Regions from separate parts of the Peribacillus sp. NPDC096622 genome, predicted to be linked through region 1. Evidence: riboswitches for the same ligand, from Rfam matches in the RefSeq annotation. Region 1 holds a riboswitch; each other region holds the start of a gene.

Evidence for each region. Region 1 has a riboswitch for cyclic di-AMP ahead of ACIQYG_RS17715 (TrkH family potassium uptake protein). Riboswitches for the same ligand answer to the same signal wherever they lie in the genome.
Region 2: another riboswitch for cyclic di-AMP. It lies ahead of ACIQYG_RS24755 (cation:dicarboxylate symporter family transporter); the one in region 1 lies ahead of ACIQYG_RS17715 (TrkH family potassium uptake protein).
Region 3: another riboswitch for cyclic di-AMP. It lies ahead of ACIQYG_RS26070 (APC family permease); the one in region 1 lies ahead of ACIQYG_RS17715 (TrkH family potassium uptake protein).

What each region holds. Positions count from the first base shown of each region.
Region 1 covers NZ_JBIWES010000010.1:67,245-75,488, reverse strand. The annotation lists gene ACIQYG_RS17730 (class I SAM-dependent methyltransferase) at 267-968, shown strand; gene ACIQYG_RS17725 (STAS domain-containing protein) at 1,365-2,198, shown strand; gene ACIQYG_RS17720 (potassium channel family protein) at 2,334-2,990, opposite strand; gene ACIQYG_RS17715 (TrkH family potassium uptake protein) at 3,014-4,351, opposite strand; cyclic di-AMP (ydaO/yuaA leader) riboswitch at 4,525-4,667, opposite strand; gene ACIQYG_RS17710 (hypothetical protein) at 4,999-5,190, shown strand; gene ACIQYG_RS17705 (MFS transporter) at 5,537-6,796, shown strand; gene ACIQYG_RS17700 (TetR/AcrR family transcriptional regulator) at 6,842-7,441, opposite strand; gene ACIQYG_RS17695 (ABC transporter ATP-binding protein) at 7,560-8,244, shown strand, end outside.
Region 2 covers NZ_JBIWES010000026.1:6,340-14,583, reverse strand. The annotation lists gene ACIQYG_RS24770 (UDP-N-acetylmuramoyl-tripeptide--D-alanyl-D-alanine ligase) at 16-1,398, opposite strand; gene ACIQYG_RS24765 (D-alanine--D-alanine ligase) at 1,551-2,633, opposite strand; gene ACIQYG_RS24760 (hypothetical protein) at 2,860-3,642, opposite strand; gene ACIQYG_RS24755 (cation:dicarboxylate symporter family transporter) at 4,151-5,413, opposite strand; cyclic di-AMP (ydaO/yuaA leader) riboswitch at 5,587-5,734, opposite strand; gene ACIQYG_RS24750 (efflux RND transporter periplasmic adaptor subunit) at 5,935-7,197, opposite strand; gene ACIQYG_RS24745 (hypothetical protein) at 7,212-7,874, opposite strand; gene ACIQYG_RS24740 (hypothetical protein) at 7,995-8,177, opposite strand.
Region 3 covers NZ_JBIWES010000037.1:3,858-12,101, forward strand. The annotation lists gene ACIQYG_RS26060 (serine hydrolase domain-containing protein) at 278-1,522, opposite strand; gene ACIQYG_RS26065 (IS110 family RNA-guided transposase) at 2,311-3,603, opposite strand; gene ACIQYG_RS26070 (APC family permease) at 3,804-5,630, opposite strand; cyclic di-AMP (ydaO/yuaA leader) riboswitch at 5,784-5,927, opposite strand; gene ACIQYG_RS26075 (hypothetical protein) at 6,517-6,945, shown strand; gene ACIQYG_RS26080 (hypothetical protein) at 7,740-8,244, shown strand, end outside.

The DNA of each region.
Region 1 (8,244 bases):
TTTGACATGCATGTATAAAATCCCTGTCTTCCCTAACATGGATAATGAGCTGATCGCCGGGTCATTAAGTAAGAATGGATCATACCATCAGAGGGCAGTTTGAATGCATTTTTGATACCTTTAAATTCCAGTGACCATTATATAAACAACAAGGTCCAATGGTGTCTGATCGTCATATGTAACGCATTTTTGATGCAGCTGTTACATAGGCACTGGCCGAAATCAGTATAATTAAATGGCGGGATACAATGGAAGAGGTGATGGTTTTGTCGGAAACGATTACAACCTACGAAGATCTATTGAACATGCTGGACTCATTATTGCGTGAGCCAGCTGGATTCTGGGATGGTTTTTATGAAGACCGTGAAAAAGGGGTTCCCTTTTTTGGGAATTTCCCTGATGAGAATTTGGTTTCATATTTTGATGATCGGTTAATTGGGCCAGGAAAGGTTCTTGAGCTTGGATGCGGACCTGGGAGAAATGCCATTTACCTTGCTCAAAAGGGCTGTTCCGTTGATGCGGTGGACATTTCGAAGGAAGCCCTTGAATGGGGAAAAGAACGGGCAGCAGATAAAAATGTCCACGTGAACTTCATTCAAAGGAATATTTTTGATCTGGATATTGCAAAAGGGCAATATGACTTCGTGTATGATTCAGGTTGTTTTCACCATATTGCTCCACATCGAAGGATCAATTATTTGGAGATGGTGAAAAAGGCGTTAAGGCCTAAGGGGTTGTATTCGATTACTTGTTTTGTCGAAGGCGGCATATTGGGTGGGGCAGACATCTCGGATTGGGAAGTATATAGGCAAAGGAGCCTTAAAGGCGGATTAGGTTTTACTGAAGAAAAACTCAGACTGATCTTCAATGAATTTGAAGCGGTGGAAATACGGAAAATGAGGAAAATGGAACAAACGGATGAAACCTTTGGGGTGCAAGGTTTATGGACGGCTTTATTTATGAAGTGAGAAGGCGAAATGGTTTTAAACGGAGGATCTGGGATCAGGTCCTTTTTTTGTAATGAAGAAAAGTGGGGATTTGTTAACAAAAAAATGAAAATGGTAAACTATAACAACACTATAAAGTTTTGGGAACGTAGATTTACCAGAATGATAGATGAAGGTTTTGCTGATCTTTTTTTTAAAAAAACAGTGGTTGCATGGTTTTAAAAACAGCTGGGAAGGTATATGGAAAGAGGGGGCAATGGGGCATCAGATCATAAGATTTTAAGTATGGAAGAGGTTGTCTTCGATGCTTGCTTTTTGATGATATTTCAATAACCTGACAATGCCGATTTCAGCGTTAGGTTTATCGACTGCTGAGACCAATTGAATGCTTTATAAAAAACTAAATAGGAGGAGTTTATGCACATAAATAAAGAATTATATTCCTTTTTATTGGGTGTGGCAGCACAATTGACTGAGGATTGGTACACATCATTGAATAAAGGTGATAAGTCAGGTGTTTATAGTTCATCCGATCCCAAAGTGATTAAAAAACTTAAGCAGCAAAATAATGAATTTCATTTACGTTTCTTTCAGGTCTTTGATACAGAGGAGAGAGAATTCTTTAAGCAGCTTGGTGATTGGATTGAAGATATCGGTCAGGATGAGCAGCATTTAAACACACCCATCTATTTTATATTGAGGGAGTTTTTCCGAACGCAAGAGCAATACCTGGATTATATTGACCAGTTTGTGGAATTGCATGGGGATAAATATACACAGGAGGAAGTAAATTCCTGGTATCGGATAGTGGTGAAGGTGTTCAGTGAAGTGATGGAGAGGTTTACGGAAGCGAATCATAGATATGCCAATAAAATCATGAAGGCACAACAGGCAACGATCGATGAATTGAGCACACCCATCATTTCGCTTAAAGATAACACGGCGCTGCTTCCCCTGATAGGCGATATTGACACGATGAGGGGCATGTCCTTGCTTGAAAACACATTACAAAAGTGCGCTGGAAAAAATGTCACCAGACTTTTCATTGATCTATCTGGCGTTCATGCAATAGATAGCGGATCGGCACACCAGCTGTCTCAATTGATTGAATCCTTACATTTGATAGGAATTCAAACAACCCTTTCAGGACTTCGGCCGGAAATAGCCATGACTGCCGTTAAGCTTCAACTGCCTTTTGATAAAGTGACGATAAAGTCCACTCTTGCCCAAGCAATCAGTACGACAAAATAATACATACATATCCAGGGCGCGGGGATGCTCGTTATACATTTCATCGAGAAGACCTCCATATGGCGGTCTTCCCGCATGTATTAGCATTCAAAATGGGTATCGGGCAACATAAAGCAAATGCCGGAATCTGCCGGATTATTCAATATTGGCAAAGACGGCTAGATCTTCTTTATTGCCAACCACTAAAAGCATATCTTTTTCATGGATATCCTGATCCGGTGAGGGTGCTATGATAATTTCTCCATTACTCACGATGGCAATGACGCTAATATTATATTTTGCCCGCAAATCAAGCTCCCTGAGGCTTTTACCCTTCATGCTCTTGGGGAGGATGATCTCCTCGATATTGTATTCTTTAGAAAGCTCTATATAGTTCAGCATGTTAGGGGAAAGAAGCTGATTCGCGACCCGTTCCCCCATATCCCTCTCAGGATAGATGACCCAGTCGGCACCGATTTTAGTGAGCACCTGACCGTGATTTTTATTAAGTGCCTTGGCGATGACTTTTTTGACCCCAAGCTCTTTTAAAAGCAAGGTAGTTAAAATGCTCGATTGCATGTCATTTCCGATGGCTACGATGACACAATCGAAATTACGGATTCCGATTGCTTTTAATGTCTCTTCTTCTGTCGTATCTGCCATGACCGCATGGGTAACGTTCAGATCCGCATTCTCGACTCTTTCCTCGTTGACATCAATACCCAATACCTCTTGGCCGGCCGAATATAATCTATGGGCCACGCTGGTTCCGAATCTGCCTAAACCGATCACGGCATATTGTCGTTTTCCCATCGTTTACACTCCTTCATTCATTATTAACCAATCATGATTTTTCCTTTTGGACGTCGGAACGGATCTGGTTTGCGCCTCATGGCGATAGCGAAGGCCAAAGTCAAAGGACCAACACGGCCTGCAAACATCGTGAAAATGATGAGCATCCTGCCAACCGGTGATAATTCTGGGGTCAAACCCATTGAAAGTCCCACGGTGGCGAATGCTGAAGTGGCTTCGAACAAAATCATCAAGAAGTCAGTTCCGCTTTCAGTGATGGTCAGCAGAATGGAGATGAGCGAAACCATGAATACGCCAATGAATGTTACGGATAATGCTTTAAAAATCGTTTCAGTCACAATGCGGTGACGGAATAAGACCACATCACCCTTTCCTTTAATCTGTGACCAAACCGTTCCGACAAGCGTCGCCAATGTAGTCGTTTTAATCCCGCCGCCAGTCGATCCGGGTGAAGCCCCGACGAACATCAAGAAAATGATGAGCAGTAATGTAGGCTGAGTCAAATCAGGGATATTCAGCGTATTGGAGCCGGCTGTCCTTGGTGATACCGATTGAAATAAAGATGACAGTATTTTACCCATGAAAGATAAAGGCTGCAATGTCTTTGGGTTACCGAACTCGAATAAAAAGATTAAAATTGCGCCGGTAACCGTAAGGGTCAAGCTAGTCATCAGAACCACCTTCGTATGTACGGATAAACGATGGGTGTCACGATATTCGTATAGTTCATTCATCACGATGAAGCCTATTCCGCCAAACGTGATGAGGAAGGCGACGGTAAGCGTTACGAATGGATCCGATACATATGGGGTCAAACTCCTGAATTCCCCCATTAAATCAAAGCCGGCATTATTGAAATTCGAGATGGAATGAAAAAACCCGTAATAGATCGCTTTTCCCATTGGCATATCAAAAGAAAAGCGAATCGATAAGATAAGGGCACCCACGCCTTCAATGATGGCCGTGAAAATTAAAAGCCGTTTCACTAACCTGACTATACCTGCCATGGATAGGTTATTTAAGGATTCCTGCAAGAGTAACCTGCCTTTTAAAGAAATCTTTTTGCCTAGAAGGAAAAAGAAAAACGTCGCAAATGACATGAACCCTAAACCGCCTATCTGAATCAGTGTTAAGATGACCAGCTCACCAAAAGTGGTGAAGGTCGAACCCGTATCCACTACGACCAGTCCTGTTACACAAGTAGCTGAGGTTGCGGTGAATAAAGCATCCAGAAAAGAAAGGCCTTCGCCATTTTCAGTGGAAATCGGCAGGGTCAATAAATAGGACCCGATAAGTATCAGGATGGCAAACCCGAGTACAAGTATTTTGGGCGGATCTAACAAATTTTTTGCTTTTATCAAATTGATCATCCCTACCTATAAAAATGAAATGTGTAAAACTGTTTGAATATCTTAACCATCAATCCTCATTCCGACTCTTTTTAAAGGCATAATAAAAAGACCTGCGAAAACATCGAACAGCTATTTGCTCCTGAAAAAACGCGCAAAAAAGCTCCCGAAATAGGCGGTCTTATGACCTCCTTCGCTTTAGCCGACGAAGTTAGCTGACGGGTAGGATGGCGAAAGAGCTGATCTCATCCCTTCTGCAAGGCAGAATTAACCCCAAATGATTGGGTCCTCCGTACTCAATTCCTTTGAGTTTAGGCCGAAATATATTAAATTGATAAACGTATTCTACTCCCATCATTTAGCAGTTGTAAACCCCTAAATCGTAAAAAAATATTTCTTTAACAAAACTGAAAATTTACGTTTAATTTACATTTAGAAAACGTATTGACAAATATTAGTTAGCGCATTATGATAGGTTCGATTAATCCGATTATGATAACCGGCATCGATGAACTTTATTCAATACTTTCAAGCAGAACATGCTATTGCCAATCAAAATTTCTAACATATATATTATGTTTCTTTTGTAAAAGATAAAGAAAAAAGCAGTACATTCGTATTTAAAGATTCAATACATTTTATTAAAAAGGCGGGCAATTATGGAGAAGACGTTCAATAGATATGTTATTAATGCTACAGGCAAGGGTGGCCAGACATATTTAACACAATGCCAGGATAAAGATGCACTAAGGAAATGGATAGCCGATCATGAGGATCAAATCATCATGGATGAGTTAAGGATAACGGATAAGAAAAAGAATCCGTTTTTAAAATTGTTTTCCCTAAGGTAATTCAATTGATTCAACATTCATTAGCTGTATTCAATTATGATCTATCCAGGAATGCCGAGCGAAAAATCCATATCTTGTTTTGCTTTTAAACTCATTTATTTTGAATGAGTTTTTTTGCGTTATTTACAGTTTTGAACCATCAATGTTAAAATTTAGTGATGGTAATGTGGACGTAAAGAAGAGGAAAGTAAATGAAATGACCACTTTCCGAAAGAGCCCCGAAAGCAGCCGAGGATAGTTGGGGATGTATAGTGACGCATGGGAGTGGCACCGCAAATCGATCTCGTCCCGAGAGGCATTGGCTTGGGGACGGGGTTTTTTATGTACGGTCAAAGGGGGAGAAGCGATGACATTAAGAAATACATTAGTATCCTGGAAATACCCCTCCATTCTATTGTGCGGAATAGGTATCTCCAACTTCGGTTCTTGGGTTTATTTCATTGCACTTAATTTAATCGTTCTGGATATGACTGATTCAGCCTTGGCGGTAGCTGGGCTATATATCGTTAAACCGATTGCTGCCATATTTACGAATGTGTGGGCAGGGAGCGTGATCGACCGGATAAATAAGCGGAATCTAATGGCGGCACTTGACATATTTCGCACGGTATTCATAGCCTTGCTGCCATTGACTTCTTCTATTTGGGTCATCTATTCCCTTGTGTTCGTGATCAATATGGCAGGGGCCATGTTCGGAACAACATCAAGGTCGTATATTACAAAATTAATTCCCGTTGAACAGAGGAAACGATTTAACTCCTTACGAAGCTTAATGGATTCTGGGGCTTTTTTGATTGGACCGGCGCTAGCGGGTATCCTTTTCTTGATCGGTACGCCCGTTTTAGCGATTTATATTAACGCGGCTGCCTTATTATTATCCGGTATCATCACTTTATTCATGCCTGATCTTGAAAAGGATCATCCCCTTGAACAATCCAGTCGTTACCTGTCTTGGACCATCATGAAAAAGGATTGGGGCATCGTCCTGGACTTCAGCCGGAAATCTTCCTATATCATGCTCATTTATTTCTTATTCAGCTGCATGGTGGTGATGGAAACGGCCATCGACTCCCAAGAAGCGGCGTTTGCCAAGGCCGTGCTCCTTTTGTCGGACAGCGATTACGGATTCCTTGTAAGCATCGCAGGGGCAGGCATCATTGCCGGCGCCATAGTCAATGCCGTCTTCATCAGTAAAGTGAAAATCTCGCACATGATTGGTCTTGGATCTTTATTTGTCTCGATAGGTTATATGATCTATGCCTTTTCGAATTCCTTTTCATTGGCCGCCATCGGATTTTTCATCATTGCCTTTTCATTGGCTTTTGCCAACACCGGCTTTCAAACCTTTTATCAAAATAATATTCCGGTGGAAATCATGGGCAGGGTCGGAAGTGTTTTTGGCTTGTTAGAAGCTTTATTGATCATCATTACTACCGCAATAGTTGGTGTTTCAGCCCATTTCATTTCGATTCGGTTCGTGGTGATTTCAGGTTCCTTGATCATGTTCGCTTTATCAATTTTATTGTCGATGCTTAGTATGAAGGCCTCCAAGAGGATGTATTATTCCCTTGGTGATGTAGAGGTAGAAGCGAAGGAAAAGATGTAATCCGATTTAAAGGCATGTTGATGGAACATGCCTTTAATGAATCGTTCATTGGATGAAATTTCGCAATTGGCTGATGAAGTTCAAGATTTGAAAATGGATTTTCGCCATTTCCTCCGCCGTTTGTTCTTCACAGTTCTCCAGCCACTCAGTAATCACTCCTAAAATAGCCGATGTCAGGAAGGCGTGCATATACATGCGGAATGCTTCATTTTTTGCTGCTGGATGCAGGCTGATCAAACGCTCCAATAGTACTTCACCGAATACCCGCTTTATTTTTTTGGCAAAAGAAGGATCGCCCTGATCACCAAGAATGGCCCTTAATGCGTGAGCATGTTCACTGATGAATTGAAAAATCGCTATGAAAGGCGGGTAAAGTTGCTGTTGATGAAGAGCCAAAAAAGCCTCTTTCGGCAAAATGGCAGTAATGCGGGTTCGAAGTTCATTTAACAATTCCTGCTGTAAGTGATCCATCAATTCATATTTATCTGTGTAATGCAAATAGAATGTACCCCGATTAATGTTGGCGCGCTCTGCAATTTTCTTCACTGATACATGTGAGAACCCCTCTGCTTCAACAAGTGCAATAAAATGATGCTGTATCTGCATTTTCGTCTTTTGTACCATATCCTCATGAATCGATGCCATGGAATGTCTCCTTCACTGAACATTTTTCCAAATGTGTTGATTGTATTAGACCGAGTGCTACCTTAGAATGATGATACACTCAACACCGTGTTAATTAAAGAGGGAGGATGTGTGTGCAATGGAAAATGCGATTTCCATTGAAGGGATTGCTAAGGGTTTTCAGCAGAAGAAGGTCATTCAGCCATTGAGCCTGAATATTGAAAAAAGCGGGATTTTTGGCTTGTTAGGCCCATCCGGATGCGGAAAGACGACCTTGATTAAAATGATTGTCGGATTGATTAAGCCCGATGCGGGTAAAGTCACGGTTCTGGATCAAGAAGTGCCAAATGAAGCACTGTTGCTGGATGTCGGCTATATGGCACAGTCCGATGCTTTATATACAGACCTGACGGGGGCCGAAAACCTTGAATTTTTTGCGAAGCTTTATCGTTTTTCGAAAAAGGAACGAAGGGAACGCATTCAATATGCAGCTGAAATCGTACAGTTGACGAGTGATTTGAACGTTCGGGTTGCCCATTATTCAGGGGGAATGAAACGCCGTCTGTCACTGGCGGTTGCACTCATCCAAAATCCTGAGATTCTCATTTTGGATGAACCGACAGTAGGGATAGACCCTTTGCTGAAACAATCGATTTGGCAGGAACTTGAGCGTTTAAGAAATGAAGATCATAAAACGATCATCATCACGACGCATGTCATGGATGAAGCGGAACGATGCGATAAATTGGCGATGCTGCGGGAAGGTAAAGTCATCGCGGCAGGAACCCCTGCAGCTTTAAAAGCACAATTTGGCGTGGAAACGC
Region 2 (8,244 bases), on a different contig from region 1:
CCTTTCTATGTTTTTTTATTTTTGTAGAGCTTGAACGACTTCCTCCAGCTTCATGCCCCTGGAAGCTTTAACGAGTATGATGTCATTTGCCTGTGTGGACGACTTAAGTTCCTCTATAAGCTCCTGCTTATCTTGAAAAGGACGAACCTGATCCGATGAAAAAGACTTGCTCGCTCCCTTGGCAATAAACTCGGCTAAAGGACCATAAGTGAAGATCTTATCGATCTGCTCATTGGAAATTAATTCACCAATTTTCAAATGAAAATCTTTTTCCTGCGGCCCTAACTCCAACATGTCTCCCAATACAAGGATTTTTTTATCGAATCCAGATAATCCCTCAACCAACTCCACTGCTGCCTTAACTGAAGTTGGACTGGCATTATATGCATCATTGATGATTTTCTGCCCTTTTGCGCCTTCAACCAATTCCATCCTCATATTGGTTAACTGAATGGTCGATAGACCTTTACGGATTGCTGAATCATCCACATTGAATTCTTTAGCGACCAAGATGGCTGCCAACGCATTAAGAACATTATGATGGCCTAAAACAGGAATCTCATAACTGATCTCCTTATCACCTCTTGCGATTGTAAACGCGGTACTGTCTGCCCCTTGGCTAATGGTCTGTGGATATAAATCATTTTGTTCCGTACGTCCAAAAGATATTACGTTTAAATCAGGAAAATCCTTTTTGATCCGATTGCGAAGCAAAGGTTCATCACCATGATAGATCAGCGTTCCATCTTTCGCCAAACCTTCAACAATTTCCAACTTCGCATTCGCGATTTCCTCACGTGACCCTAAATCCAATAAGTGTGATTCACCAATATTGGTAATGATTGCTACATCAGGTTTAGCCATTTTGGATAAAAACTCGATTTCACCACGGCTGCTCATTCCCATTTCCAAAACAGCCGCTTCAGTATCCTCTGCCATAGAGAGCACCGTTAGTGGCAAACCTAAATGATTATTGAAGTTTCCATTTGTTTTATGAACCTTATAGGTAGTGGCCAGCAGCGCAGCCGTCATATCTTTCGTAGTGGTCTTACCGTTGCTGCCTGTTATCCCAATGACTTTCATATTCAGCTGCTGACGGTAGGAACGCGCCAATTGCTGAAGTGCTTTCTCGGTATTTTCAACAATGATTATCGGTAAATCTTCAGGAGAATTCGGAACATCCCTTTGCCAAAAAGAAGCCGCAGCCCCTTGTGCTAAAGCTTGCTTGACATACTGATGGCCGTCAACCTGCTCACCCTTAAGCGGAATGAACAAACATCCTTCCTTAACCGTTCTTGAATCAATGGTAACTCCATTAATTACTTTGGACTGGAATGGATTGATATCATTCAATCCCCCTGCCATTTCATGTACTTGTTTTAACGTTCTCTTTATCATTTTGTTCCTCCTACATTCATCGAACCGTTAATCGTTCTCCATTAACCAAACGAAGCAGAAACCAGTTTAAATCGCACCGGTTCCTGCTGATTGGAATCCATCAAATTCAATGCTAGATGGATTGTGGAGTTTACTGAACATTACCTGTATGATCAAACTGTATATTTGATTTGTTGTTTTTCCTGATGACGTTCCAAGGCAAGTTTCACGAGTTTTTCAATTAACGCTGGATAGTCGACACCTGTGTGCTTCCATAATAACGGAAACATGCTGAAAGGAGTAAACCCAGGCATTGTATTCACTTCATTAATATAGATCTGCCCCTCATGCGTCAAGAAGAAATCAGCGCGAACCAATCCAGAGCAATCCAATGACTTAAAGGCAGTAATGGCCATTTCGGATAAAGCTGTATACTCGCTTTCCGTTATCTCCGCCGGAATGACCATCGCTGAATTACCGTCTACATATTTTGCTGAATAATCATAGAAGGCAAAATCTTTCTTAGGTATGATTTCGCCTGCCACTGAACAAGACGGTTCATCATTACCAAGAATACCAAACTCGAGTTCACGAGCGATGACCCCTTCTTCAATGATGATCTTCCGATCGAATTGAAAAGCTTCCGCTACCGCCTTTTCCAGTTCATCAGCATCATTACATTTGCTGATACCGACACTTGAGCCTAAATTGGCAGGTTTGACAAAACAAGGGTACCCCAATTCATCCGCTACCTTTTTGATGGCACTTTCAGTATTCTTCTCCCATTCAGAACGAATGAACCAAGTGTATTTCACTTGAGGAAGTCCAGCCTGGGCAAAAATGTTTTTCATGATGACCTTATCCATTCCTGCTGAAGAAGCTAAAACGCCATTTCCTACATAAGGAAGGTTCAATAGTTCCAGCATCCCCTGTACGGTTCCATCTTCTCCATTTGGTCCGTGAAGCAATGGGAAAATTACGTCATACCCTGTTGATTCACTATTTTCATCAGTTGAATGTGCTTGCAAAGCAAGAGGCGAGCTCGACTTTTCCGGTGAAAATGTCAAAGCCTCCACATTCTCGGCAGGGCCTGTTAACTTTGGTCCATTTATCCATGAACCCTCTTTTGTTATGTAAATCGGATATATATCAAACTTTGCTAAATCGAGAGCTTTAATGACTGCTAAAGCCGTCTGCATAGAAACCTCATGCTCCGCAGATTTTCCACCATAAAGCAAACCAAGTTTAGTTTTCATGAGTTATTACCCTCCAATATTCTTTTAACCATGTTCATTGTATCACTTTACACTAAAACGGATAAAGCGAAACTTCCATCATTCGAGCTTTTCCGATTATTACCATAATGCAGAACACAGGATAAAACCTCCGCATCCTGTGCCAACTCCTATGCGTTGCCCTCTCTTATCTTTTATGCATGAGACGGTAAGTCTTACACCTAAAAAATTCAAGGATGTCAAATAATCAGGAGGATGATGCATTTTTAATAACGCTTTCCCAGACCTTTTCTTTTCGATTGAAGATAATATAGGCATCGGGCTCCTTAATATCTCTATCCGAAAAGTAATCGTGCATTTCATCCATGTTTAAATGATCCCCTACGACCCATGCCGGTATCTCAATTTTCGTTCTTGTATACTTAACATCCCGAAAGGAAAAAACGAGCCCCTCTGCCAGGATATGGGCCAAGGAAGCAATGATTTCTGCAGGAATCGCCGTAAGCTCTTTTTTCTTTCTGATTCCAAGCCACGTCCTCTCTACTTTTAACGGCTCCAGCTTAAGCGGTATCAGGCTTCCTAACATCATATAATATGTCGAAAGAGAACGAAAATAAATTTTATTGAACCAGCCATCATCCTGGGCAAGGTACACAAATTGATTATTCAATTTACGGAAAAATGGGGGATCCAAATGGGTTTTAGCGTGTCCTAAATATAAAAGCTCCGCTATTTCCCTTCCATCCAATTCATCCAGCCCTTCCTCTTCTTCAAAATCGACCCAACAGAAATCTCCATATGCCCGGACATTTTCTTTAACGAGCTTCGCAATAGCTTCAGATGAAGCGCTCTCAAGCAGGACATTCAAATTGTATTCCCCACCATCGAATTGATGCTTCAATAATAAGATCGAATCCAAGGTATATGGCAGCGATTTGACGAATTCACGAAAATTGAGTCCATTAAAAAGGACAAACCGTTCGGAAGCCTGCATATACATGTATAAGATATCATTGCTGTCATTCTTCATAACCTGACCCCCTCCGAGCTCTCAATCAATAATGTTATTTTATCAAACTTTTGGAGTTTCACGTAAGTTATATAACCCCAATATTAATCAACATCTGCATCGTATAAATAACATGAAACAAAATCCATATTAACCAATAGGAAAAAATATAGAATTGGAATAATTGATCAATATAGGTTTTATCATTAATTCATTTCATGGGGCCGCTTCCCTTTATGCTGATGATTCCCCAGCGAAATAACCGACAGTAGCTTAAATTCAACCTTATTTTAATGAAGGTATTTTCATTTTCACAACGACCGTGATAAAAACGAAAATCACCTGACCTTCTGGGAGCAAGAGGAAATAATTTGGTTTGGAGGACATGATGAAAGGCTTTATGAGTTTCGGGGTATTTTGACATGCGGAAAGATGCGTCAAGAAGGTACTTACAGCCATCAAGAAAAATAAGAAAGCGCTTTTTAATTCAAAAAAATCCAGAGTGACATTTCACTCTGGATTTTTTGTATTAAGAAACTTGTTGTTCTAGTTCTTTTTTGGAAGGAGGGTTGAATTGACCTTCCCATTTAGAGATAACGATTGCCGCAAGTGAATTACCAATAACGTTTACTACTGTACGTCCCATATCAAGAATACGGTCGATACCGGCAATAAATGCTAGACCTTCAATAGGAATACCGACAGTTCCCAATGTCGCTAAAAGAACTACGAAAGATACACCTGGTACACCCGCAATCCCCTTGGATGTGATCATTAACACTAGCATTAGCGTAATTTGCTCATACATGCTTAAATCGATTCCGTACATTTGAGCGATGAAGATAGCTGCTAACGCTTGGTATAATGTAGAACCATCAAGGTTAAATGAGTATCCAGTCGGAATAACAAATGTAGCAATATGTTTCGGACATCCCGCTTTCTCCATTTTTTCCATGATTTTCGGAAGAACCGCTTCTGAACTTGCAGTAGAGAAAGCAAGAATCAATTCTTCTTTTAGAAGTTTAATCAACGTAAAGATATTGAATCCTACAAATTTTGCAATGACACCCAGAATGACAATTACAAAGAAAATCATTGTTCCGTAAACAGAAAGCGCTAACTTTCCTAACGGAATTAAAGATTCCAAACCGAACTTGGAGATAGTCACACCAATTAGTGCAAATACACCGATAGGAGCGAATTTCATGACCATGTTAGTTAGGTAGAACATTCCTTCAGCTACACCTTGGAAGAAACGGAATACTGGTTTACCCTTTTCTCCTATGGCCGCAATACTTAGTCCAAACAACACGGAGAAGAAAATGATCGCTAGCATATCGCCTTCTACCATGGCTTTAACTGGATTGGATGGCACGATGTGTACAAGTGTATCCACGAATGATTCATGCTGCTTAGTTTCTGCTGTATCAACATATGTGGAAATATCAGTTTGTTCCAGGTTATTCATATTCACACCAGCACCAGGCTGGATGATATTCGCTGAAATTAAACCAACAGCAATCGCTATCATAGTTACGACAACAAAGTATGATAATGATTTAGCACCTAGTTTACCTACCGCTTTCAAATCACCTACACCGGCAACTGCAACGATAAGGCTGGATACGATGATCGGCACTACAATCATTTTAATCATTCGTAGGAAAATGTCTCCGAATGGCTGTAAAAAGCTTTGGGCCGACTCATTACCATAAAAAATGGCACCAACGATAATCCCTAGTATTAAACCAATGAAAATTTGGCTAGCTAAACTTAATTTGAATTTCTTCATTTACTTTCCTCACCTTCCATAAAGTCTTTGATGCAAAAACATTTTTGTCTCGGTAAGGGAAACAAGATACTAATAAAAAGAAAGTAATTTTTCTTTTTTTGAAAAACTCTGTCTTTACGCCGAAAAAAAAGACACTTCATGTGTCGATTTCTTATTGGCGTGAATATTCACACATGTTCCCTTAAAGACGCTGACGAGGTTAGCTGTCGGGTTAGGAATTGGAAACACAAATGCCCTTTCATTTCTGAATTCACCCCTAGCGGATAAAATCCACAAAAATGGGTCCCCCGTTCTTGGAATAAGATTAAGCGAGTTAACTTATAATAAAATATTATACTAAAAATGATAATCTGTAAATATTTATTCGTATCTATTCTAGAAAAAATCTTTCAATATGTCTGAATATTCTGTTTTAGAGGCTATTGTATCTATAATTACGCTTCCCGATTTTTGTCCAAATAAGTTATATTGATATATAATTTATACCTAATTTGACATCACCTCTCTTGTAAAAGGAGCAGTTATTTTTCCAGAATGCCAAGTAACAGATATCTTACTTTTTCCCTTGAGGTGAATTTTTTATAAGTTCCAGCTTTCACTTTTTCAAATTGAATCGGGGTAATAAAATAAGAATGGTTCTTCACTGCCACATTCTGCTCCAGCAGGATGACGTCACCTACAGAAGGTCCCTTTATGATTTCTTGCTTCCCTTCAGCCTTAAGCCCTTTTGTAATGTAATGTTTATCCACATGTCCTTTATTAGTCAACTTGTAAATATAAGGCTGTTTTTGGTATTGTACCGCCTCTATAGGAATGGAGGGTACACCTGCTTTCTCATTGGTTATTACAGTAAGATTCACTTTCGATCCCACCAACAAAGGTTCCGTTTCTTCGCCTTCCGGTTCGATTGAAGCTTGAAATGGAAATCTGTTATCTTTTTTTAAAGACGGCTCTTCAGCGGGATAGGAATGGATACGTCCTATCGTTCCTTTCAATGCCTTTTTTGAATCAGAGGAACTTGCTTTTATAGTCATGCCCACTTCAGCCTTTTTCATTTCCTCTTCGGAGAAATACCCTTCAATTGCCATATTTGTCGAAACAATGGATATAATGGGATTATTCAGGTTTTTATTGATATTTTTAACTACACCATCAGCCTCGCTTGTCGTCACAATCGCACTGGACTGCTCCTCAATCGAACTTAATTTAGCGTCAAGCATTCTCACTTTTTCATTCAACCTGTTTTTTTCTAGTTCCTGCTTGTACATTTCTTGCTCAATGTTACTTTTAATAAGATCTGAAGAGCTTGTCTTTATATCAATATTCAAGTTTTTTTCCACCGATTCATCAATTGCCGCTTTTTCAGTTTCACTGGTCACGGTCCCTTGATAAGACCTCAACTTCCCTATGTATTCCTCAATCCCTGCCATTTCTCCCTCAGCTGCCGTTTTCTCCGCTTCCAAATTCGCTTTAAGCGCATCAAGTTCGGTCGTCGTATATTCAAACAACGAGGAGCCAGCCGTAATTGCATCGCCTTCTTTTACAAGGAATTTCTTAAAATCATTTTTCTGGGTATCAAAATAGATATCATACTCTTCTACTGGTTTAATTACCCCATTTGTTTGGATGGTATCCGTAACTGTTTCTTTTTTTACCTTAGTCCAGTTTTCAACGAAAACAGTCCGTTCCACTTTGCTTTCTTTTTTTTCAATAAGGTATAAGTTAACGGTTATTAACACTATCGACGCAATGGAGACCGCTGCTATTTTCCATTTACCGCTCATTCATTTCACCCGCCTTATACAAATACGCCTACTTGGATGTATCCTAAAAAGGCTTTAACAAACCATGTGGCCAGATAGAATAGAACAATCATTAAAAGGATCAAATAATTATTTCGTCCTGAAAATTCCTTTAAATAAAAATATTGCAGAGCAATAATAAGAAATTGAAAAATGGTGATTTCGCTGAAAAAGTGAATGAAATAATCACTTCTGAGAAAATACTGACTGATGATTCCCAATGAAAAAGGGTTAGCATCACTGCCTATATCCATTAAAACGAATAGGGGAATCAATAATGCTTTTTCAACTAATTGCAAGCCAAAAAGAATCATTTGAACGATTACCAATTTTATATATGGGATATCAGTAACGATCCAAAAGAATAGAGCTGCTAAAAATATGTATATGGAAGGGTCGATTATTCCTGTTATTATATTGCCACTCAAAATCAGCAACTTTGCTGCTTCGAATTCATTGGCGCTCATCTTCGTGATTTCTTTGGAAAATGATTCTGAACCAATGCCAAAATATCCCCCAATGGCGAATACTATAAGACTAAGAAAATATAAAAATAATAATTTCACACCAAGCTTTGTGACTGCCTCTGCATTTTGCAGCTGATAACGACTCCGATAAGGCTCTAAAATGCCCTTTAACAATCTGACCTGGTACACCATAAGTGGTCCTCCTGCAAAAATTGATATATCATCATATATTTTATCCTATTTTGGGAACAATTGCAGAAATAAGGAATGAATATACAAAAAAAATACATAAGCCTTTCCCTTATCCCCACACTAGTTTGGTGTTAATACTGACAAATGATGGGCAAGGACTTTAATGCTCGAAGGCGTTTGTCTATAGTTCTCTCCATCCATATCCACATCAAGCGGCCTCTTGGATTCAATAGTCAAGGTACCTGCTTGGAAATAAGTCACCCCAGAGTCAGAGCTCATATTTTGAGTCCATGAACGTTTCATCGCTATTATTTCTAAAAATGCACCAAGGCTTGCATTTTAAAAAGATGGCAACGCCAAAGAGACCATC
Region 3 (8,244 bases), on a different contig from region 1:
TATTACCCAGCTACTCCACTATTCCAACTTAAAAGGCCCTTCTCATAATCGAGAGGGGCTTTTTTGTTTTATAAAGGTAAAACAAAATTTAGGTCTAACCTTCTTAACTAATGTAGATTTGAAACAAAGTTTGATCAAATTAATCCAAGAAACCTTGATAAATGAATAAATAGAAAGAGCATGTTTTAAAGGCAACTTTCGCTTCCAATCGGCCGCCAGGGAACTGACCGTAGGGTGTCGTGGGTTGAGGGCGGGCGTACCAAGCGCGGGCTCGGTGTCAGTCTTCGATTGCCTGGTAGACCATGGTCCAGAAGTCGTGGATAAGCCGCGCTGAATCCGGGGTGGACATCCCGACCTGGGTGAACAGGATTCCGGTGAGCTGTTTGTCCGGGTCGGCGTACGTCGTGGTGCCGGTTCCACCGTCCCAGCCGAACTGGCCGATGGACGCGTAGTCACCACGGTAGGTGCGCACCGCCATCCCGAAGCCCCAGCCGCCGTGCTGCCCTTGCCCGTGCGACAAATGGACGTTGTTTTTGGCCAGGGCGTCTCGGGCGGCTTGTTGCTCGGGCGTGAGGCGGTTGGTGGTCATCAGCTGGACGGCGGGCCGGGACAGGATCCGTTCAGTCCCGTGCATCCCTTGGTTCAGCAGCATCCGTAAATACGCGTGATAGTCGTCAACGGTTGAGAGCAGCCCACCGCCGCCTGCTTGGAACGCTGGAGGTCGGCTGTAGCGTCCGCCTGCGGCCTCGTCCCACACGATGAACTCTCCGGTCTGCGGATCGGGGTTGAAGGCGGGCGGCAGCCGGTCAATCTTGTTGGCGGGCACGTAGAAACCAGTGTCCTTCATCCCCAGCGGATCAAGGATGCGTTCGCGCAGGAACTTCTCGAACGTCTGACTCGTGACTCTGGCGACGAGCACGCCGAGCACTTCGTTGCTGACGTGGTATTGCCACCGCTCTCCGGGCTGGTAGCTCAGCGGGAGTGTGCCCAGGCGACGCATCCACTCATCCGGCTCGGGCAACTCCGCCCCTGGCGTGTCGTATATCCCACTCTCGAAGATCGCGTTCTGGATCGGGGAGTCCATCAACGTAATATCCACTCCGAGCCCGAACGTGGAGGTCAACAAGTCCCGTACGGTGATCGGCCGCCGTGCCGGCACGGTGTCGTCCAGCGGGCCGTCGGCCCGTTTCAGCACCTGCCGGTCGGCGAGTTCGGGCAGCCACGTATCTACTGGGTCGTCCAGATGCAGCTTGCACTCGTCGAGCAGGATCATCACCGACGCGACCGCGAGCGGCTTGGAAGTGGACGCCAACCGGAAGATCGTGTCCCGGCGCATCGGCGCGCCACCGTCATGGCGCATCGTGCCGATCGCTTCGACGTGCGTCTCACCGTACCGGCTGACCAGGGCGACGAGCCCAGGAATCTTCCCGGACTCGACATGCCGTGCCAGCACGTCGCGCATTCTGCGTAGCCCTGTTTCGGATAAGCCAGTGTTGCTTTGTCCCGTTGTAATCTTTTTCATTTGGTTTCCCTCTCTTTACTTTTTTATCAGCCCTATTGTTCTACAAATTCTCTTTTGTTATCAATGCTTGAAAGCGTGTTCGATGCATCAAAGAGCCTGAATATTGGCAATCAAAAGATGACTCACATCCTGTTCTGGGTGATCAGAATCGAGAAATGTCCTGCACTTAGCATAGAGCCCTATGTTCATCGTACGTTTATTCTCGGTTTCATCAAATTCAAAGTCACCATTATTTCGTAAGTAATCTTCTTTGACAACTGTTGTCTTGCCCGCCCCATTGGAGCCGAGCAGCGAAAATACTGCCCTTATCCATTTAAGATCCCACCTTCACATTACCTAATTATGTATATTCTAGAAGTAAATACAAATTCCTTCTTCAACTATCCTCCCTCAATAAACTAAACACAATCTCACGATTGCTCTAGAATTCTTAGGATTTCATAGTCATATCATTAACCGTTATCTATGTAAGCTTGGCATTACGCCTCAAGAATAGGGATTTACCGAAAAAAGTGCATGCTAAACTAGCCAATTATAGGAAAAAATTGGTTTAAGCAATGTTATGATCGCACTTTAGGATATCCACATGTCTCATGGAGGTCAACCCTCCCATGTCTCACAGAGTCGATGTTCCTACATTCCTTCGTTCAACCTTTCCATGAGGTGGATGTCGGTCATGCTGCCCCACAGGATCTAAGTCCTCACGTTAGTTGCTTTGCCGACTAATCCGTGCTTCACTTTTAATGAGTGTTAATTAAATAACCGTGTAACCATAAAAATCCGATGAACTATGCGACTGTTTGATGTGCTACAAATGTTGCCATATGAGGGATATCCTTTAACATCTTGTCTTCTTGAAACGTAAATTGTTTTTTACCGATTGAAAACAGAATTCGAATAAGCTTGTTACACAAGGCTATCAGAGATTGCATTTTCTTTAAGGGATTGTGGGAACGTGTTGTGTAATATATATGAAGAGCTTTAAAAGCCTTGTTCTTTGCCACCAGTATCATGGCTGCCCGGAATAAGAGTGCCCTCAATTTCTTTCGTCCCCGTTTGGTAATCTTGGTCTGACCTTTGTGCTTTCCGGATGTGTTTTCTTTTAAACTTAAACCTGCTAATTTTACGATTTGGCGAGGATGTTGATAGTCTCTGAGGTCTCCGACCTCTGCAAAAAACCCTGCTACTGTATCTCGACCGATTCCTAACACTTCTAACATCTGTGTGACACCTGGGATATGGTCTAATAACTGATCTAATTGATGATCTATTTCTTCGAATTTCATTTGAATAAAATCATACTTCTCTAGTAAAGCTCTCAACTCTAATTTCGCCATAGCTGCCCCTTGACGAATACCAATCGAACGATTGGCTGCTTCTTTAAGTGCTCGTATTTTCTTTAAGCCTATACTGCGTTTTACCACTTGTCTTAGGGAAAGTAAGAGCTCTTCATCCGTATACTTTACAAGTTCATGTGGCAAAGCTTCTAGCTTTAGAAAATGAATAGCTGCCTTGCCTTCCCAACTTTTGAACACCGTCAAAAATTCGGGAAAGTAACGATCAAGCCAGTTATGAACTTGACCCTGAACGACCTGTAAGTCAACGTTGAGAAGATCGCGAAGTTTTTTGGCCACTCGGAGTTCTGCATAAATTCCACGTGGAATTGTTGGTTCGGCGTATCTTCCGTCTTTGACTAACTGTGCGATGACTTTTGCATCTTTCACGTCATTCTTTGTAGGTGAATTATCGTCTAATTCTTTACTTCGTTTAACATGTAGTGGATTGACTGATACGAACTTAATATTATTCTCTTTTAGAAGATGAGCTAGATTTAACCAGTAGTGACCGGTTGGCTCCATCCCTACAATCACTTGATTTAACTTACACCCTTTAACAAGTTGGGTAATCCAATTTAGAAACGAATGAAATCCTGCTTTCGTATTTTCAAAGAAACACGTTTTACCTAGTTCCAATCTAAAATCTTGTGCTCTCGCGACATGATTGTGCTTGGCTATACCTACTCCGACAATTAAGGTTTCAGAAGTAATTTGAGAGATTTTATGATTTTGGTTATAATTCATTGTGAGACCTCCAAATAGATGTATTGTCCTTTTTAGCTGGCCAGCTCAGGACACATTCATCTTATCAAGAGGTCTTTTTTCGTTCAAACCTCATTTTCAGTTATTACAGGAATGCTTCCCCTTTAGCTCCATAAGAAAAAGAGCTGCATAACAGCTCTGATAATTACCTATAGCATTAAGAAGTACATTAATTCAATTCCTTATTTTTTCAAATGATAAGGTACAGTTGTTACTACCACGTCTCTTCGAAACAGTAAGAAGGCCCGAATAAGAAAACTTGATTGATTGTGAAGAATATTGTGCCAGCCTTTTTTGGGAATAAATTGTGGAATAACTACAGTTACCCGATAATTCCCTTCCCTTGCTTTATTCTCTACAGTATCAACAAATTTTGTAAGTGGGTTGATGATACTTCTGTAATGAGAGTGCAGTGTCACCAGTCTTACATCAGGTTGCCATCTCTTCCATTTTTCTTCAAATTTCTTCTCGTCATCTCTTTCAAATGCAACATACACTGCAATAATTTGTTGTGGAGAAAGCGATTTAGCATAATTTAAGGTATTCTCTACAACATGAGTCATGCCAGCAACAGGCACTATCATAACATTACCGTCAATGGTCGCAGATGGTTCACAAGTTGTAAGCCTAAGTTGGTCTCCAACAGCTTCATAATGCTTTCTAATTCTATGAAAGATAAAGACAATGATAGGTAGAAAAATTAAGATTGACCAAACCTGTGAGAATTTTGTTAAAAAGAATATTAATGTGACGGTTAAGCTAATAACGGCGCCCGTAGTATTAATAATGAATTTTGGTACCCACCCATGCGGCTTCTCTCGTAACCATTTAACCATCATGCCCGATTGAGATAAAGTAAATGGAACAAATACACCAACTGCGTAAAGTGGGATAAGATGCTCCGTTTCTGCATGGAAAGCAAGGATTAAAATGATCGAAGCAATTCCAAGTATGATAATCCCATTAGAATATCCTAATCGGTCTCCTCTCATTAGAAACGCCCTTGGAATAAACTTATCCTTTGCAAGATTTACTGCCAACAATGGAAAAGCAGAATAACCAGTGTTCGCAGCAAGGATTAAAATCAATGCTGTAGTTCCTTGTATAAAGAAGTACATGAAATTCCGGCCGAAAGTTTCTTCGGCAATTTGGGAAACAACGGTTACCTCTCCACTAGGAGAAATACCATAATAATAGGCTAAAAATACAATTCCTGAAAACAGTACGGCAAGCAAGGCTCCCATCGCCATTAATGTTTTAGCAGCATTATTAGGTGCTGGGTCTTTAAAGTTAGGAATGGCATTCGATATGGCTTCAACCCCTGTTAAGGCGGAACTTCCTGAAGCAAACGCCCTTAAAAGAATAAACAAACTGATTCCCGCCACAGGTGTACCTATTGGGGTGTGCAATTCAGGCGAAACTCCTCCAGTTAGAATATTATAAATACCTACACCAATTAATATTAACAACGCTAAAACGAATAAGTAAACGGGGTAGGCTAATATTGAAGCAGACTCCGTTACTCCTCTTAAATTCAAAATTGTAATAAAAATGACAAATATAATGGCAATTTCCACATTAAAGTTGTGTAAAGTGGGGAAGGCAGATGTTAAAGCATCAGTCCCAGCAGACACACTTACAGCAACAGTTAGTATGTAGTCTACCAATAGGGAACCTCCAGCTATTAAGCCTGGATTTACACCTAAATTGCTCTTTGAAACCACATACGCTCCACCGCCATGAGGATAAGCAAAAATGATTTGTCTATAAGACAATATGAGAGCTGTTAAAAGAATTAATACACCAACTGCGATAGGAATTGAATACCAAAATGCTGCTGCACTTAACGTAATCAATACTATCAAAATTTGTTCGGGACCATATGCCACTGATGATAGAGCATCAGAAGAAAGGATTGCTAATGCTTTCTTTTTGTTTAATCTCTGTTCTCCTAATTCATTGGATTTCAGAGGTCGCCCAATTAACATCCTTTTTATAAGTGAAATCATTATTCCAAACCACCCTAATAGTTTTTATGAGTTAATTTATATCCGTACATACAGTATTGACTCAAAAGAGCAATAAAATTTTACATGAATACAAAAAAGTGCCTACAGAATAGACCTGTAGGCACATCACTTTTCGTGTGTCACAAGCTCCACCTTCCTTCTCATTTAACGCTTACGAGGTTAGCTGTCGGATTCGGACCTTGAGTAGCCCTACCTTTAAAGGATTCACCCCTTGGGTATAGTAACAACCCACAAAAATGGTTCCCCCGTACCTAATGGTTTCAGCGATTTAGAAATTGAAACTTTGATTATAATACTCCTATGATCAGCAATTGTAAATGGATTTTATGCAAAAAAAATTAATACTCAGGAAAACGGTTAGGTTAGAAATGAAGATATTATTCATGCTTTAGAAAGAGATTTTTAAGGACTATCGCGTAAGGGCCGTCTTCATAAAATTTTGAAAAGGGGCTTCTCTATTCCTATTTCTTCTACAACTAACCTGCCCCGTTAGCTCCATAACAAAAAGAGCTGACGAAGCAACTTCCTTATTGAAGTAAAGCCAAAATAACACTTGGCTGTATTTTTTTCTTCAATTTAGAGGGAGAGGATGAACTGAAACGATTGCAAAGCTGAGCAATCGAAGTATCTATATATAGCAAATTCTCAACAAAAACCTTAAAATGTCCCCGACTTCCTTGGTCCAGTATGCTTTTTCAGATTGGTTTATATCGTCTTTCATAACGTCACCCCTTTCTTGAAGTATTCTTGGTGAATGCTAAAACTCCTTTTTATGGACTATGTGGGGCTATACCAGCACCAAAGTCATCGACGTATATGTATTTATGCAAATAATAAATAAAATTGAAACTAAAGGAGAAATTATATGACAAATCGTGTACACACATTAAAACTAATGTTAGTTAGTTCTTTGGCAGGTTTTGTTTTACTTAATTCTGAGGGCTTAGTACAAGCGAAGGAAATGGATCCAAAAGATAAAATCGTTAACCTAAAAGAAGGAGAAACGCTGAATATAAAAAACACAGAATTATCAAGAGAACAGGATAAGGTTATGGAACAGTTAGTAAACGCTGATTTTTTTAATAAAGTTGATCAAAAGTTAAAAGAACATGGTTATAAAAGATATACTCACACAGGTGAGGTTGATGTGAATTATCAACTAGTTGAATTAGTAGTTCAGAAAAAACCTGGAGAAAGTCAGGTTGAAACAATAAAAAATATTGACAAAATTGTAAGTCAGTTAGCAAAAGAAAATAACGTTGTTCCAACGTTTGCTAAAGTATCTTTCCATTAAAAAAAGCCCATATTCTTACAATATATATAAGAACAATTAGTTACCTAAATATAAAGCCTGTATCTTAGATTACCGAGTAATCATTGATACAGGCTTTTTTTATACTCCTTGTTAAACTAACGCACCCGTTAGCCATCCATGAAGCGCAAAAATCAGCGCTTCACCACAGAGAATGAAAATTGTTCTCTATGTCGATAATGTTTTAATGGCTGGCGAAGAAGGTCGTTGAACTATGGTGCCTTTGAGCCCATCCGTTAGTCTGACTCCGACGACCACGGTGTACCACCGACTGTCGCGCCCTTTATGGGTAGCACTCATGGGAGATTAATCCTTTTTTGGTCGTCGCGCTAGCCTTCACTTAATTTGCAATGATTGGAGGTTTTGTTTAACGCCTTACCAAACTCAATCAGATCACTCATAAGGCTCAGCCTTTTTTTAAAAAGCGTTTTTACTGGGTCTATTTTGTTGTGGTTTTTTCTGGATTTTGAGCTTTTTTAAATTTTCATGGGAGTTCATTAAGAAAAGCCAAACTTATTAAAGAATCGCGCCCGATTGCGGAATAAGAAAAGCACATTTCTTTGTCTGCCTATTATACATAATTACAATTAGGTAATTAAAGAGGTTGGGTACCTAAAAGACGCCCAACCTCTTTTTTGTTACCATAACGGGGATTATCGGTAGTACACCTTTATGGATAATTACTACTTATCTGAAAAGTCTGTTCTTTCCTTTTCAACTACTGAACATTTAACAATTAGACTCATAACCTATAAAAGAAAGGGGTATGAACAGATATGATATATAACATTCCACAAAACTGTATGAATAAGTGGACAACAATCAGGTTGGATCTTGCAAATCAAACGACTTCAACTTTTTCGTTTCTTCCCGTCAATGCTGGATATTTAAAGGATAGATTTTTAAATGGATATATTTACACCGCTGAATATAATACTACTGAATGTATAACACAGCAGCAACAACTTATAATAGGATGTCAGGATAAATGGGTTTATATGTTTCCAGTTGGTGGAGGAGATTTTTTGTTTTGGCCGACGAAGGTTGAAGCTCATAATCCTAAATTGATATTAGGTTGGCTCAACATCACAAATAATATGAATCTTCAGTGTGAGGCAGCGCCATCCACATTTAATATAACTGGAAACTGGGATACTGATTACGGAAGGCTCGTATTTACTCAAACCGGCCAGAATGTTACCGGATCCTATCAAAATGGAAGAGTTGAGGGCAATCTTGTATTCAACCAGGCAAAAGCCAAATGGGAATTGACAGGTAAAT